One region of the Micromonospora sp. NPDC092111 genome, then DNA from elsewhere that is predicted to be linked to it. Evidence: riboswitches for the same ligand, from Rfam matches in the RefSeq annotation. Region 1 holds a riboswitch; each other region holds the start of a gene.
The links. A riboswitch is a leader RNA that binds a small molecule or an ion and turns the genes downstream of it on or off. The one in region 1 is predicted to bind cyclic di-AMP.
Positions count from the first base shown of each region.

Region 2: another riboswitch for cyclic di-AMP. It lies ahead of ACIQG9_RS17270 (C39 family peptidase); the one in region 1 lies ahead of ACIQG9_RS08555 (coiled-coil domain-containing protein).
Region 3: another riboswitch for cyclic di-AMP. It lies ahead of ACIQG9_RS21965 (coiled-coil domain-containing protein); the one in region 1 lies ahead of ACIQG9_RS08555 (coiled-coil domain-containing protein).
Region 4: another riboswitch for cyclic di-AMP. It lies ahead of ACIQG9_RS12115 (NlpC/P60 family protein); the one in region 1 lies ahead of ACIQG9_RS08555 (coiled-coil domain-containing protein).

Region 1 is NZ_JBIVRQ010000003.1:2,557-6,622, forward strand. Features, by position in the region: gene ACIQG9_RS08550 (hypothetical protein) at 1-234, opposite strand, end outside; gene ACIQG9_RS08555 (coiled-coil domain-containing protein) at 349-1,413, opposite strand; cyclic di-AMP (ydaO/yuaA leader) riboswitch at 1,418-1,549, opposite strand; gene ACIQG9_RS08560 (cation diffusion facilitator family transporter) at 1,702-2,616, opposite strand; gene ACIQG9_RS08565 (HelD family protein) at 2,722-4,066, opposite strand, start outside.
Region 2 is NZ_JBIVRQ010000007.1:313,393-317,458, forward strand. Features, by position in the region: gene ACIQG9_RS17260 (CDP-glycerol glycerophosphotransferase family protein) at 1-697, shown strand, start outside; gene ACIQG9_RS17265 (hypothetical protein) at 923-1,930, shown strand; gene ACIQG9_RS17270 (C39 family peptidase) at 2,005-2,853, opposite strand; cyclic di-AMP (ydaO/yuaA leader) riboswitch at 3,089-3,230, opposite strand; gene ACIQG9_RS17275 (hypothetical protein) at 3,537-4,066, opposite strand, start outside.
Region 3 is NZ_JBIVRQ010000012.1:49,330-53,395, reverse strand. Features, by position in the region: gene ACIQG9_RS21970 (carbonic anhydrase) at 1-278, shown strand, start outside; gene ACIQG9_RS21965 (coiled-coil domain-containing protein) at 343-1,365, opposite strand; cyclic di-AMP (ydaO/yuaA leader) riboswitch at 1,369-1,500, opposite strand; gene ACIQG9_RS21960 (YibE/F family protein) at 1,667-3,010, opposite strand; gene ACIQG9_RS21955 (hypothetical protein) at 3,386-3,835, shown strand; gene ACIQG9_RS21950 (DUF305 domain-containing protein) at 3,907-4,066, shown strand, end outside.
Region 4 is NZ_JBIVRQ010000004.1:319,564-323,629, reverse strand. Features, by position in the region: gene ACIQG9_RS12120 (C40 family peptidase) at 1-970, shown strand, start outside; cyclic di-AMP (ydaO/yuaA leader) riboswitch at 1,125-1,261, shown strand; gene ACIQG9_RS12115 (NlpC/P60 family protein) at 1,274-2,314, shown strand; gene dcd (dCTP deaminase) at 2,350-2,928, opposite strand; gene ACIQG9_RS12105 (pyridoxamine 5'-phosphate oxidase family protein) at 3,007-3,564, shown strand; gene ACIQG9_RS12100 (zinc metalloprotease) at 3,628-4,066, opposite strand, start outside.

The DNA.
Region 1 (4,066 bases):
CCACGGGGTGAGCAGCGCGCTGGCCACCCCGACCAGCCAGACCAGCACGCTGAGCGGCGCGAAGAGCCAGGTGGCGACCAGTGCCGCCGCCGGGTAGACCACGGCCGGGTCGGCCCCGCGCTGGCCGGCGACGCCGAGGGTGAGCAGCACCAGGTCCGCGCCGAGCCAGCCCAGCGAGCTGACCAGATGGCCGGTGAGCAGCGCCTTACGGCCGGCGGGGGAGAGTCTTCGCATGGCCCCGATGCTCGTCGGCCCGGCGCGCGTCGTCGTGGGCCGGCAGGCGACAGCCGGCGTACGTCGGCGGGCGTACCGGTGGCCCGCCCGCGCGGCGGACCACCGGATGCCGGCTCAGTACATCGACAGGTGTACGTGGTTGGTGTGGTTGCTGGACGGGTCGCCGTTGCCCCCGCTGTACGCCCTCCACCCGCTGCTGGGCAGCCAGATCCGGTTGAACCAGATCACGTAGAGCACCCCGAGCCGGTCGGCGTTGCGGATGAAGTAGGCGGCCAGGTTGTTGCCGTACGTCCGGTCGCCGCCGCTGGCCACCCCGCCGAAGCCGTTCTTCTGGGCGGCGAAGTCGCAGGCCCGGCCCTTGGGGTGCTCGCCCGACCCGCTGGGCCGGAAGCAGGAGACGTACCGGGTGTAACCGGCCGCCTTGGCCTGCTGGAGGGCGTTGAGGGTGCGTGGCGTGATGCAGCCGTTGGCCGGGGTGGGGTCGTTGACGCTGCACGACTCGGACGGCCAGGAGCCGTCGGAGTTGCGCGGGGACGGCCGGGCGTCGCTGCTGGACGTGCCGTCCGAACTGCCCGAGTCGCGGGCGGTGCTGGCCGGCTTGTCGGCGGCGGCCACCTCCAGCGCGCGCTCGGCCTGGTCCTTGCGCTTGGCCATGGTGGCGACCTGCTTGCGCTGCTCGGTGATCTCCTGGCCCACGGCGGTCCTGGTCCGGGTGGCCTGGTCCCGGGTCTCGATCAGGTTGCGCAGCTCCAGGTCCTCCCGGGCGGCGACCGTCTCCAGCGCCGCCGCGCGGTCCATGAAGCCACCCGGGCTGTTGCTGTTGAGCAGGGCCGACATTGGCCCGAGTCGCCCGGTGCGGTAGGCCGCGCCGGCGATCTCGCCGACCGTGCCGGTCTGCACGACGAGCTGCGCCTCGATGGTCTTGAGCTGCCCGTCCAACTCCTGCTGCCGCTTCGTGGAGCGGTCCAGCGCGGCCTTGGCGTCGAGCCAGCCCTTGCTGGCCGCATCGAGCTGGGCCCGCAACGCCGGGGTGCCGCCCTCGTCGTCGTCCCCGGGAGCGGCGAGCCGGGTGGTGGGCGCGGCGGCGGCCGGAGCGGCGAACGGCGCTGACGACACGCCGAGGGCGAGCGTCGCGGCGACTGCGGTCAGCAGCCGTGCGGTGGTGCGTCGTACCTGCATGCGGATGTCCTTCCGTCAGCCGCCGACCGGGTTAGCTGACGGGTTCGGGACGGAAGATCCCTACCGCTGACGCGGATGCACCCCAGGAACATGGTTCCCCGGTTCGCCCTGCCGGGCGATTAGGCGGCGGCCACCGCCGGCGCCGGTGGGCGCCGCCTGGCGGAGGCCGGAGCCGAGCCTACCGGTACGGATGTGACACCGGTCGGCTGCGTGACTGAGGGTACGGGAGTGAAACCCGTTAAAGGGGGCAAAACAGGTCAGAAAATGCCCGATCCGCCGCCGCCCTGGCTACCAGTCGGACGGCCCGCACGCGCCGGGTGCCGCGCCGGGCTCGATCTGGAGGGTGGCGTGCTCGATGTGGAAGTCCTCCCGCAGGGCGCCCCGGGCGGCGGCGAGCACCGTGCCGACCTCGGCCCCGGGTGCCATGGTGAGGTGCGCCGAGGCGACCTCCATCCCGGAGGTGAGCGTCCAGACGTGCAGGTCGTGCACCTCGGCCACGCCGGGGACGGCGGTCAGCCGGTCGTGCACCGCGGTCACCGGGAGATGTTCCGGCGCGGCCTGGACCAGGATCCGGACGGCGGCCCGTCCCAGCCGCCAGGTGCGGGGGAGGATGAACAGGCCGATCGCCACGGCGACCACCGGGTCGGCCCACCACCAGCCGGTGCCGGCGATCAGCAGCGCCGCCGCGATCACGCCGAGTGAGCCGAGCAGGTCGCCGACCACCTCCAGGTACGCCCCGCGCAGGTTGAGGCTCTCCTTCGCGCCCTCCCGCAGCAGCCCGAAGGCGACCAGGTTGGCGAGCAGGCCGAGCACCGCCACCACCAGCATCGGGCCGGCGATGACCTCGGGCGGGTCGCCGAACCGGCGTACCGCCTCGACCAGCACGTAGACGGCGACGCCGCTGAGCAGGACGGCATTGGCCAGCGCGGCGAGCACCTCCAGCCGGTAGAGGCCGAAGGTGCGCTGCGGGTCCTGGTCGGCCCGCCGGGTGGCGGTGATCGCGGCGAGGGCCATGCCGATGCCGAGCACGTCGGTGAACATGTGCCCGGCGTCGGAGAGCAGGGCCAGCGAGCCGGTGCCGAACGCGGCCACCGCCTCGACCACCATGAGTGCGGTGAGCAGTGCGAACGCTGCCCACAGCCGGCCGCGGTGACGCTGCGCGGCATTGCTGATCGTCCCGCCGTGGTCATGACCTGCGCCCACGTCCACACCTTCCGTCGCCGCCGCGGACCGGGCCCAATCTATGCTCACATCGCTATATGTGCAAGTGAGTGACCGTCACCCCCGCCGTAGGAGGAGCCGCCCGGGTCAGCCCACCGGCTCGACCGTGGTGAGCCGCTGGGTGGCCCGGGACAGCGCCACGTAGAGCGTCCGCACCCCCGAACCCGGGTCGGCCCGGATCTCACCCGGGCAGACCAGCACCACCCCGTCGTACTCCATGCCCTTGGCCTGGAGGCTGGTCACCACCTGGAGCCGCGAGCCGCCCAGGTCGCCCAGCCAGCCGGCGACCTCGTCCCGGCGCGGCACCGGCGTGATCACCCCGACCGTCCCCTCCACCTCGGCCAGCAGCGCCTCGACCGCCCCCGCCGTCGCCGGGGCCAGCTCCGCCGCCGGCACGGTCAACGCGACCGGGTCCACGCCGGTGGAGCGGACCGCGGTCGGCAGCGCCAGGTCCGGGTAGAGCCGGCGGATCTCCGCCGCCGCCACCGCGAAGATCTCGGCCGAGTTGCGGTAGTTGGTGGAGAGGGTGAACCGGTGTCGACGCCGCCGGCCCAGCGCCTGGTCCCGGGCCCGGCTCAGCTCCTCCGGGTCGCCCGTCCAGGCGGTCTGCGCCGGGTCGCCCACCACCGTCCAGGAGGCCAGCCGGCCGCGCCGGCCGACCATCCGCCACTGCATCGGCGAGACGTCCTGCGACTCGTCCACCACCACGTGCGCGTAGTCCCGGTAGTCCTCCGGACGCTCCCGCGCCGCCGCCCGGGCGGCCCGCTGCCGGTCGCCGAACGTGCTCAGCTCACGGACCCCGCCGGCGAGTTGGAACGGGTCCCGCTTCGGCTTCCTCGGGCGCACCGGCTGGCCCAGCAGTGCGTCCAGCTCGTCCAGCAGGGCGATGTCGGCCACCGTCAGCCCCTCGGTGTCCAGCGACCGGTACGCCCCGGCCAGCAGCGTCACCTCGGCCCGGGACAGGACGCCGCCCGCGTACCGGCGCAGCCGCTCCGGGCGGGCCAGCCAGCCCAGCACGTGCCGGGGATGCAACCGGGGCCACCACGCCTTGAGGAACTCCCGGAACTCCGGCCGGTCGATGATCTCGTCCTCGAAGGCGCGCTGCTCCGGCAGCCGGGCGACCGCCAGCCGGCGGGCCTGCCCGTACAACGCGGCGAGCACCGCGTCGAAGCCGGCCCGACGCACCTCGTTGCGGCGCGCGCCCCGGTGCAACGCCCGGTCCCGGATGCCGTCCAGCTCCCGCCGGTCCAACTTCAGCAGCGCTCCCCGGTAGAGCAGCCGCAACTCCTCCGGGCCGTCCGGCACCGCGTCCCGCGCCGCCCGTTCCAGCACCCGGCGCATCCGCAGCGAACCCTTCACCGCCGCCACCTCCGGCGGGTCGGTACGGGTGGCCGACAGGCCCGGGAAGAGCGAACCCAGCGAGTGCAGGGTG
Region 2 (4,066 bases), on a different contig from region 1:
CGAGGCCATCGAGGTACGCACCGGGGCGGTCACCGGCCGGCCGCACCCGACGGTGCTCTACACCCCGACCTGGACCGGGCACCACGCCGACGCCAACTACTGCTCGCTGCCGGTGGCCGAGACGCTGCTGCGCCGCCTGCTCGACCGGGGGGCCACGGTGATCCTGCGGGCCCACCCGTACACCGGCCAGAACCCGACCTCGGCCCGGCAGCTCGCCCGACTCACCGAGCTGCTGGCCGCGGACCGGGCGCGCACCGGCCGGCAGCACGTGTGGGGTGCGGCGGCCAGCCGCGAGCTGAGCCTCACCGACTGCGTCAACCGCTCCGACGCGCTGGTCTCCGACGTCTCCGGGGTCATCTCCGACTACCTCTACTCCGGCAAGCCGTACGCGGTGACCGACCTGGGGGTGGACGGGGACGACTTCGTCGCGCGGTTCCCGCTGGCCGGCTCCGGCTACGTGCTGCGCCGGGACATGTCCAACGTGGACGACGTGCTGGCCGGCCTGCTGGACACCGACCCGCTGGCGGCGGCCCGGTGGGAGACCCGCCGCCGCTACCTGGGCGACTTCCCGGCCGACTCGTACGCCGACGGCTTCCTCGATGCCGCCCGGCGGGAGCTGGAGCCGGGCTGGAACCCGCCGGCCCCGCGTACCGCCGGCACCGCCGCGTGGGACGGGGCCGTCCCCTCCCGCGGCTGACCGTCCACCGCGCCCCGGCCGGTCAGCGGTACGGGTCGAGCCACCGGCCGCCCTGCGGAATGCGGGCTCGTCCCGCGGGCCCGGTTCGGGGGCGGTGACCGGGCGCGCAGGGACATCCGACCGACGATGATCACGCTAGAGTTCGATGCCTGGATGGGTGGAGCAGCCCATCGCACCAGCCAGGATGGGAGCGGTTTCTTGCGTTCGAGGCACTGGTCGGCACCGATGGCAGCTTTCCTGATCGTCGCACTCACCCCGCTGCTGGGGGCACCCGCGTCGGCCCGTTCGACCGAGGCGGGCGAGACCACCGTCGCGGCGGCCGACCGGGTCCTGCGGGTCTACAACAACAACATCGAGAACCTCGTGGTCAACAACTCCGACGGGTCGTGCACCCGCATCTCCGGGCCGGACCACCTCACCTCGATGCTGGTGGACGACAACGGCGCGACCGGCACCGCCGGCGTGGTGGCACCCGACATCCTGATCGTGCAACAGGTGCGCGGCACCGGCCAGGCCGAGGCGTACGCCGACCAGCTCTCGGCCAAGTTCGGCTACCCGGCCGGCAGCTACGGGGCGATCGTGGCCTGGAGTGACCCGGAGCCCTGGGGCAGCACCCACAAGTGCAGTTCGCAGGCGCTCGGCGATCTCAAGAAGAAGCAGACCAATGCGATCATCTGGAACACCAGGACCCTCAGCCTCGCCGTCGGCGACATCTCCAAGTACTGGAGCGCCGGCTGGCTGAAGCCGGGCACGGCCTACAACAACGGCGCCGGGTGCACCCTCTACAAGCCGCCGAACAGTGACCCGGACACCACCGACTACTACAAGTGGAAGCGGACGAGCGCCATCGCGGCCAGGTTCACCGTCAAGGAGACCGGCACCTCCGTGTTCGCCGCCACCATGCACCTGCCACAGGAGAACCGGCAGAACGCCTGCGCGGGCGACGGCGACACCGGAATCGCGAACACCGGCATCCACCTCGGCGCGGACGCCACCAGCCTGCTGAACGCATCGACGATCCGGATCGTGGGGATCGACGCCAACCGCACCGGCATCGCGTCGAGCACGCTGAGCGGCTTCGGCATGACCGGCTACGGCACCGCGGCGACCAGCGGTTCAAGTAAGATCGACTATCTCTTCGTCCGGGGTGGCGTGCGGCCCTCGCCCGTCGGCCACACGGTGAGCGGGACGAAGTCGAACCACCTGGCCCTGTACGGCTTCATCGACTACTGAGACGCATCGCGCCGGTAGACGCCACGGGCGTCGGTCCCCGAGGGGGACCGACGCCCGTGGCGTACGGAGCAGGATCAGGCGGAGTAGCCCCGGGTGGCGATCCAGTTCGCCAGGTCGACCGTGCTGACCCAGTACCCCGGCAGCGACGGGTCGGCCGAGTCGGCGATCCGGACGGTACGCCCGTCGTTCCGGTAGCCCACGACGGCGATGTAGTGGCCGCCGGGGAAGGAGTGCCAGCCGCCGTCGACGTCGGTGGCGTCACCGGCCACGTTCGCGACCACGGCCCGCTTGTCGGTGACCGCCGCGACCACGTCGGCCTGGAGCCGGTCGATCTGCGCGGAACTCGGCATGCCGGCGAACATCCGGGTCCGGTACGGGTCGCCCTTCACCACCGCGTTGAGCACCCGGGTGGTGTCCTCGGCCGAGTTGGTGCCCATCTCGGTGGTGCCGAGCTGAGCGGCGAGGGCATCCTGGGTGCGGTCGATGCCGGCCGCGCTGAGCGCGTTGCGCACCGCCGCCGGGCCGCAGTAGTAGTAGGTGGTCTGGGCCTGGTAGTCGTAGCTGAGGACCTTCGACGACGGCGGCTTCGGCGCCGCCTGGCGGGTCAGGTCCGGGTTTGCCGTGGCCTTGGCCTTGCTGGCGCTCGGCGACGGGCTCGCCGACGGGCTCACGGAAGGGCTGGCCGACGGGCTGGCCGGCGGGGTGGCGGCGAGCCGGGCCTGGGCGCGGGTGGCCACGTCGTCGAGCCGGGGGGCCGCCTCGGCCACCGCGGTCGGGGTCTGCCGGGCCGGGCGGTCGTCGGAGCCGTCGACCAGGGCGGCGACACCGGTCGCCAGGACGAGGGCCGCGGCCGAGCCGGCGACGAACTGGTACCGACGCTCGGTGGTCAGGCGTCGTAGCTGCCGCTTCAGGTGGTGCTTCACGGTGTTCCTCCACGGGACGGGGGCGGGGCGGGCACGCCGGGCCAGCAGATGGCGGTACGCCATCCGCGGATCGGGGTGTTCAGCGGGCCCGCTCGGCGAGTGACCGCCCGGACGAGGACCGGGCGGCGGGGCGGTTGGCCGGGATCAGCGCGTCAGGACGCGACGGTCCGGCGTCGGCACCCGGCACCGAGGTGGGGGAACGACCGGGGGGTGGGATCGTGCTGCACGAGGATGGAACTCCTTCCGACGCCGCCTACCGGGTTAGCTGACGGATTCGGGCGGGAAGATCGCCCTACCTCGGGCCGTGGCCCGTGGATTCACCCCAGGTGCAATGGGTCCCCGGTTCGTGACTGGTCACGATTGAGCGGGTCGGCGCGGCGTCGCCTCTTGCGATCGGAAACCGCACCGGACCGAGGCGACACTACTGGTCGACTTTCACCCCGCCAAGCGCTCCGAGCTGCGCAAACATGGCCAGGGTGACGGATTTCCGGTGCAGTTCGGCACTGACTCGACTCAATGGGACACCTGGTTGTCGCGGCCCGACCGGGCGGCAACCGGACAGCGCGGCGGCAACCACCGATGATCGTCGCGATCGATGTCACCGGCTGTGGTCGGATGACCGGTTCGACTTTCGGGTGACCGGGCTCACCACATTCCGGATAACGATTCGGCCCCGACGGGGGTCAGCCCACCCGGGCCGGACGCCAGCGGGCCGCCGTCGCCGTACGGGTCCCCCGTCCCGCCGGGCGCGGGGCGGGGATCCGGCCGGGGCGCAGCCGCCCCGCCGCCGCGTACGCCTCGGCGGCCAGGGCGCGGGCCGCCTCGGCGGCCAGTTCCGCGTCCCGCCACGCCCTCCGTTCCCGTTCGGCCGCCGCCCGGTACGCCGCCCGCCGCTCCGCGCGTACCGCCCGGGCGAGCAGCACCTCCTGCTCGACCGGGTGCCGGCGCTGGTCCCAGCCGTCCCGGTGGGCGAAGACGTCGCGCAGCCGCTCCACCGACAACTCCCCCCGCCAATGCGCCGCCACGGCCGTCTGGTGCAGCCAGCGCTCCCGGCCGGCGTACTCGGCGGGGGTGCGGGGCGTACGCGGGCTGGGCAGGGCACCGGCCCCGGCGAACCGGCGGGCGGCGGACTCCGCCGCGTCGTACGCCTGCCAGGTGCGGTCGACGTCCTCCTGGGCGGCCAGCCAGGCCGCCCGACGACGGCGGGCCGTCT
Region 3 (4,066 bases), on a different contig from region 1:
TGCGCCGCGCGGCCCAGGAGGGCGTGCACGACATCGACGGGATCGTCGACATCCACATCGCGCAGACCGTCGAGGTGCTGCTCGGCAACTCCCCGGTGATCGCCGCCGAGGTCGCCGCCGGGCGGTGCGCGGTGGTCGGCATGTCGTACCGGCTCGCCGCCGGCGAGGTGCGGACGGTGGCCTCCGCCCCGGACCCGGCACCGGCTCCCGCCCCGGTCGACGGCCCGGCCGTGACGCTGCCCGGCCCCGTCGGCCAGCCGGCCGCCGTCGCCGGCTGACCCCGCTGACGACGAGGGCCGCCCCGCGAGACGCGGGACGGCCCTCGATGCGGCGCGGGGGTGGTTACAACAGCGACACGTGTACGTGGTCGGTGTGGTTCGACGGTCCGGAGTACGACTTCCAGCCGCTGGCCGGGAACCAGATCTGCCGGTTCCAGATGACGTAGTAGATGCCCAGCCGGTCCGCGTTGCGGATCAGGAACGCGGCGAGGTTGTTGCCGTACATCCGGGTGTCGTTGTTGTGCCACGGGCTGAAGCCGCTGTTCTGCAACGACCAGTCGCAGGCTTTGCCCTTCGGGTGCTCCCACGGCCCACCCGAGCGGTAGCAGCCGACGAAGCGGCTGAAGCCGGCCCGCTTGACCTCCCTGTACATGTGCAGCGTGCGCGGCGTGACGCAGCCGGAGGTGGTCGGGTCGTTCTCGCTGCACGACTCGCCGCGCCACTCGCCGTCGGACGTCCGGCCCGGGGCGACCCGGGCCACCGGCGAGGTGGCGTTGACCAGGCCGCCGGTGAAGCCCTTGCCCCCGACCAGGGCGAGCGCCTTGTCGGCCTCGGTCTTCTTCTTGGCCATGATGTTGGTCTGCTTCTGCTGCTCGCGCACCTCGGCGTCGAGCGCCAGCTTCGCCTGCTCGGCGCGGGTCTTGACCTCGTTGACCTCGGCCAGCTTGCCGGCGTTGACCATGTTCAGCTCGTCCAGCGCGGCGGCCCGCCGGACGAAGGCGTCCGGGGCGTCACTCTCCAGCAGCGCGGCGACCGGGCCGACCCGACCCGTCCGGTACGACTGGGCCGCGATTTCGTTGACCTGCGGGGCCAGCGCGTCCAGCTCCTGCTGTGCCTTCGCCACCTCGATGGCGAGCTGGAGCTGGCGCTTCTTGGACTTCTCCAGCTTGGTCTTCGCCGCCGAGTACTCACGGTTCGTGGTCTCGATGACGTCGGTGAGTAGCTGTGGCTCCTCGTCCTCCTCGTGCCCCGAGGGGGTGGGGGTGTTGGGCGCGGCCGTCGCCGGGGCGGCCGGCCCGGTGACGATGGCCAGGGCGGCGACTACGGCCACCACCGGTGTCAACCAGCGGCGCAGGGGTGCCGTCACAGTTTTCCCTTCCGTCGACCGCCGACCGGGTTAGCTGACGGGTTCGGGGCGGAAGTGGCCCCTACCGCTGGTGCGGATTCACCCCAGGTGCTCGGTTCCCCGGTTCGCCGTACGGCGATTGGGCGGTGGCCCCGCTGGCGCCGGTGCGCGCCTTCGGCGGTGACCGGCAGCGAGGTTACCCGAGAGTCGTCCCGAGGATCTACGTCCAGAACCCGACTAAATGCGTTATTTCCCGATGGCGGTGCGTGACCAGTGACGCGGCCGACAGCCGCGAACTCGCCTCTGGTCACGCAGAGGAGTGTCACCATGCGGTGTCCGTGCTCCTTTCCGGATCTGGCCACCCTGCGGGGGCCGGGGTGGACGGACCGCCGTGCCGGGGGGCGCTCAACGCCTCAAGCGCCGTGGCACGGTCGGGGGCGGGGCGAGGGGTGGGCGCCGGCCCGCCCGGCGGGGCGTCGGCGGGGCCACGCCCGGCGGTGCTGACCAGGGCGGCCAACCCGGTGGTCAGCGGCACCGCCGCCACCAGGCCGAGCGTCGCCACCGCGCTGCGGACGATCTCCTGGGCCAGGAACTCGCTGGTCAGGATCTCGCCGACCGGCCGGCTGTCGGCGGTGAGCAGGAGCAGCAGCGGGAGTGAGGCGCCCGCGTACGCCAGCACGATGGTGTTGACCGTCGACGCGATGTGCGCCCGCCCGACCCGGGTGGCGGCCCGGTAGAGCTGCAACCGGGACAGCCCCGGGTTGGCGTGCGCCAGCTCGGTGACGGTGGCCGCCTGGGTGACGGTGACGTCGTCCAGGACGCCGAGCGAACCGATGATGATCCCGGCCAGCAGCAGGCCGTGCAGGTCCACGTCGCGCTGGTACATCGACAGTGTGGTGGCCTCCTCGCTGCCGTACCCGGTCAGGTGGGTGGCGGCCGTGGCCAGCGTGCCGAGGACGCCGGTCAGCACCAGGCTGCCCAGGGTGCCGAGCACCGCCACCGAGGTCTGCGCGGTGATCCCGTGGGTCAGGTACAGCACCACGAACATGATCAGCGCGGAGCCGGTGACCGCGATCGGCAGCGGCGAGCCGCCCGCCGAGATGCCCGGCACCACGAAGGTCAGCAGGATGGCGAAGCTGGCCCCGAGGCCGGCCAGCGCGGCCAGCCCGCGCAACCGGCCGAACGCCACGATCGCCGCCGCGAAGAGGGCGACCAGCCAGAGCAGCGGCTTGCCGCGCTGGTGCTCGGCGATGTTGTAGCTGCTCGCCGAGGGATCGGTCGGGTCGGTCAGCTCGACCAGCACCACCTCGTCGCCGACCGCCACCCTGGGCGCACCCGGACCCGACGGGACCGGCGTCTCGACCTGCCGGCCACTGTCCGGCCCCTGCTCGACGGTGACCGTCACCGTGCCGCACGGGCCGTCGGCGGCCCTCGGCGTGCCCTCGGGCGTGGCCGGGCCGGGTGGGCAGGGCTCGGTCACCACCCGGGTCACCGTGCCGTGGAAGCGGGGCACCTGCCCGCCCTGGTCGGGCTCCCGGGTGTGCCGGGGCCAGAGCACCAGCGCGGCGATCACCGTGACGACGATCAGCGGGACCACGGTCACGACGAGGATCCGTCGCACCCCGGGCGGGGTGGACGGAGCGGGACGGGTGTGGTCGGCGCCCATGTGTGCGAGTTCTCCCAACGATCCGGGACGGGATACGTGTCAACCGGCCGGCCGGTTCACCACCGGGCGACGACGGCCGGGACCGAAGCCCCGGTGTCGTCCCGGGGTGCCGGCACCGTCACGTACGGCGAGCGGGCGACCCGGGCGTCCACCCCGGCCCGGCCCTGACGGGGCGCACGGTGGTGGCGGCGGACGGCGGGTCATCGTCGGACGATGGTAGCCAGCACCCCGCCCGCCCCGCGCGGTTCGCCGTGCCCCGGCGCGCGAACTTACCTTCAGCGGCCGGTCGGGGAGCGGTGCCGACACGCCGTGCCCGGCGCGTGCGAGCCCACCGGTCCCCGCCCGCCGGTCGGCGGGGCCCGCTAGCGTGGAACCGTGCGGCTGGCGAGGACGATGGCGACGACCGGGTGGTGGCTCCGGCTGCTGCTGCTCGTCGGCACCCTGTTCGGCCTGGCCGCGATGCACACCCTCGGCCACGACGCGCACGTCGTCGGCGGTCACCGGGCCGGGCACGGCGCGTCGACCGGGACCGGCCACACGGTCGGCCGGTTAACCATGGTGCCGGATGTGGGCCAGGGGTGTGCCGGGGACGGCTGCGCCACGGCCCGGCCCGCCGGGCAGCCCGGTGCGCCGTCGCCAGGCTGGAGCGTCTGCCTGGCGATGCTCGGCGCGCTCACCGTGGCGGTGCTGCTGGTCCTGCTCTTTGCCGTCCGGACCAGGCCGGCCGCGGTGGCCCGCCCACCGTCGCGCCCCCGGGAGCCGCGCGCCCCGCCGCCCCGCCCGGTCGGGCTCCGCCTCGCCTCGGTGTCGGTACTGCGCAGATAGGACGCCCCGGCGCGGCTCCGCCGCGTCCGCCGTCCGTTCGCGTACGTCCCCACCCACCGAAAGGTCCGATCGTGTCCACTCGTACCCTCGCGCGCCGTGCCGCCCTGGCCGGCGTCAGCCTGACCGCCGCCCTCGCCCTGGCCGGCTGCGGCGGTGACCACTCCACCGGCGCCGGCCACGGCAGGCCCGCTGCCGGCAGCACCGGTGGCACCCCGGCGAACGCGTCCACCG
Region 4 (4,066 bases), on a different contig from region 1:
GCCCGCTCGTCCGGCGGCCCTGCGCCGGGTCGCCCGCCGCCTGCTCACCCTGGTCGCGGCGGTCGCCGTCGGCGCCGGGATGCTCGCGGTGCCGGCCTACGCCGCGCCGTCGCCCGAGGAGATCGAGGCGGCCATCGACAAGCAGTGGGAGCAGCTCGAACCCACCATCGAGGACTACAACAAGGTCCGCGCCCAGTTGAAGGTCAACCGCAAGAAGGCCGCCGACCTGCAGAAGAAGATCGAGCCGCTGGCCCTGCAGAGCGAGTTGGCCCTCGGCCGGGTCGGCGACCTCGCCTCCCGCTACTACAAGACAGGCCCGTCGCAGGAGCTCAGCGCGCTGCTGACCACCAGCAAGCCGGGCACCCTCGCCGAGCAGTTGACCATCCTGGACCGGCTCGCCGCCGAGCAGCGCAAGGAGGTCGAGAGCGTGCTCGCCGTGCGTCGCAAGTACGACGCCGAGAAGCAGAAGCTCGATGCGCTGATCGCCGCCGAGGTGCAGCAGGAGAAGGACCTCGCGGCGAAGAAGACGAAGATCAACGCCGAGATCAAGCGCCTCCAGGCATCAATGCCGAAGACCACCGTGAAGGTGGCGGGCTGCCCCACCGTCGACGGCGTGGTGACCGCCGCCGCCCGTACCGCGATCAGGGTGGCCTGCGCGCAGGTCGGCGACCCGTACGTCTGGGGCGCCACCGGGCCGAGCTCGTTCGACTGCTCGGGTCTGACCCAGTTCGCCTACAAGGCGGCCGGGATCTCGCTGACCCACTTCACCGGCGCCCAGTGGAACGAGGGCCGGCCCATCCCGCGCTCCGAGGCACGCCCCGGTGACCTGGTCTTCTTCTTCAGCGACCTGCACCATGTGGGCCTCTACCTGGGCAACGACATGATGGTGCACGCCCCCCGGACCGGTAAGCCGGTGCAGGTGAGCAGCATCAACTACATGCCGGTGGCCGGCTTCCGCCGACCGAGCTGACCGCCACACGCGCGGAACCCCCGGTCCAGTGGACCGGGGGTTCCGTGTATCCGGGAACGACGTGTCACGGCCGGGCGGGTTGCGGATCGATAACGACCATCTCTACTCTGGTCAATCGTCGGCCGCCAACAGGTCCACCCAACCAGGGCGGCGACGGCCGGCACCGCCGAGTCGCCTGCGGGCGAGCCGGGGACCCAGGTACGCCGGGGTGAATCCGCAACCACTGCGGTAGGGCGCTCCCTTCCCGCCCGAACCCGTCAGCTAACCCGGTAGGCGGTCACGGAAGAAGGAGCCCGGAGCCCGGTGGCACACCATGCCCCGCGGCCACCGTCGCGCCGGACGACCCAGGTCGCCCGGCGGACGGCTGCGCCGCGCCCACGCTGGTCCCGCTTCACCGCCGTCCTCGCCGCCCTGGCCGGAGCCGCGGTCGTGCTGACCGCTGGCGGCACGGCGGCCCACGCCGACCCCTCGGTCGCCGAGATCGAACGACAGATCGACCAGGACTGGAACACGCTCGAACCGATCATCGAGCAGCACAACGCCACCCGGCAGGACCTCGCCGCCAAGCGCCGGCAGGCCGACACGCTCGGCCGGCGGATCGCGCCGTTGCAGCGCCGGGTGGACCAGGCCATGGACCAGGTCAGCGGCCTCGCCGTCGAGGCGTACAAGGGTCAGCACGTCTCCACGGTCAACGCCCTGCTGGGCAGCCGTACGCCCGGCCAGGTGGTCGAGCAGTTGGAGCTGCTGGACCGGTTCGCCAGCCGCCAGCAACGCGAGGTGCAGACCGTCGCCGACCTGCGCGACGAACTCGCCGCGACCAAGGCCCCGCTGGACGAGATGGTCGCCCAGCTCACCCGCACCGAGGCCCAGCTAGCGGCGAAGAAGAACCAGATCAACACCGAGATCGACCGGCTACAGAAACTGCGGCTCAAGGTGTACGGCAACGGCGGTGGCGGGCCGCTGCGCCCGGCCCCGTGCCCGGCCGGCTACCCCGGTGGCCCGGCCGGGACGGCGGTGAAGTTCGCTTGCGCCCAGATCGGCAAGCTGTACGTGTGGGGCGCGGCCGGGCCCAACAACTACGACTGTTCGGGCCTGACGCTGGCCGCCTGGGCGCGGGCCGGGGTGTCGCTGCCGCACAACGCCCGGCAGCAGCGCCAGGTGACCGCCCGGGTGAGCCGGGCCGACCTGCGCCCCGGCGACCTGGTCTTCTACTACTCCGACCTGCACCACGTCGGGATGTACGTGGGGGACGGCTGGGTGGTGCACGCCTCCCAGGCCGGCCAGCCGGTCAAGATGAAGCGGGTCGACGACGGGCCGGTCAACAGCTACGGCCGGCCCGACTGACGCCGACGTCCGGGCCCCGGGCGGGGCCCGGACGGTCAGCGGGTCGGCCAGGTGCGCCAGTTCCGCCAGGAGCGGCTCGGGGTCGGCCCACGCTGACCCTGGTAGCGCGACCCGTAGACCTCCGAGCCGTACGGGTGCTCGGCCGGCGAGGACAGCCGGAAGATGCAGAGCTGGCCGATCTTCATCCCCGGCCAGAGGGTGATCGGCAGGTTCGCCACGTTGGACAGCTCCAGCGTGACGTGCCCGGAGAAGCCCGGGTCGATGAAGCCGGCGGTCGAGTGGGTGAGCAGGCCGAGCCGGCCGAGGCTCGACTTGCCCTCCAGCCGGCCGGCGAGCTGGTCGCCGAGCGAGATCACCTCAAGGGTGGAGGCGAGCACGAACTCGCCCGGGTGCAGCACGAAGGGTTCACCCTCCGGCACCTCGACCATCGACGTCAGGTCGTCCTGCTGCACCGCCGGGTCGATGTGGGTGTAGAGATGGTTGTTGAAGACCCGGAACAGCTTGTCGAGGCGTACGTCGATGCTTGACGGTTGCACGAGGCTGGGCTCGAACGGCTCCAGCGCCAGCGCGCCTGCCTTGATCTCGGAGACCAGGTCCCGGTCGGAGAGCAGCATCGGCACACCATATCGAAACGAGCCGGATGAGCTGCGTGTCGGACTGCTTTTCGAACGCATGTTCGATAGAATGTCGGCATGGCTTCCTGGTCCGAATTCGCCGCTGACGAGCCCCGACTCGCCGACGGGATCCACCTTCTCCTCCAGCAGTACGGGTCAGGCTTCGGCTACCTGGCGACGGTCCGTGCCGACGGCGGCCCCAGGGTGCACCCGGTCTGCCCGCTGATCGTCGACGGCGGGCTCTTCTGCTTCGTCGTCGACTCGCCCAAGCGCCGCGACCTCGAACGCGACGGCCGGTACGCGCTCCACTCGTTCCCGCCGGAGGAGAGCGACGACGAGGCGTACCTCGCCGGTCGCGTCCAGCCGGTGACCGACCCGGCCCGGGTGGCCCTGGTGGCCGAGGTCGGCCGGGCGGCCCCGCAGGTCGACTGGCGGCTCTTCGAGTTCGGCGTCGACGTGGCCATGCTCACCCGCCGTGGTCACGGCGGCCCGATGAGTCCCGACGGCGGCCGGTCCACCGTGCAGGTCTGGCTGGATCCGGTGGCGGCCCACTCCGGCGGCGCCGCCGGGTTGCCCGAGCAGCGCCCGACCCGGCGCGGCCGGCACGGCTTCGACACCCGCCGGACGGCCGCCTGACCCCGGAAACGCCGGTGCCGGCTCCGTCCTGAGACGGAGCCGGCACCGGCGTCTGCGATGTCGTCAGGCCGCGCGGTAGGCGGTCCACGCGTTCACCATGCGGCTCGCCTGCCCAGCGGTGAACTGGTACATGCACGAGTCGTAGGTGTAGTCCATGAAGTTGGTGATCGGGTCCTTGCCGGTCGCGGTGCAGGTGTCCCGACCGGTCGGGCACTGGAACGCCGGCGACGCCTCGGCCGGGGTGTCGGAGACGCTGTCACCCGAGCCGGAGCAGCCACCCTGGAAGGTGTGGTAGAGGTTCAGCCAGTGGCCGATCTCGTGGGTGCCGGTGTCGCCCTGGTTGTAGTTGGTGGCGGTGCCGCCCGGCAGCGACTCGCCGAGCACGACGACGCCGTCCATCACGTCCAGGGAGCGCTTCGGGAAGGTCGCCCAGCCGAGCAGGTCGTCGCTCAGCTCACCCAGGTACATGTTGAGGGTGTTCTTGCCGCCGGTGCGCAGCGAG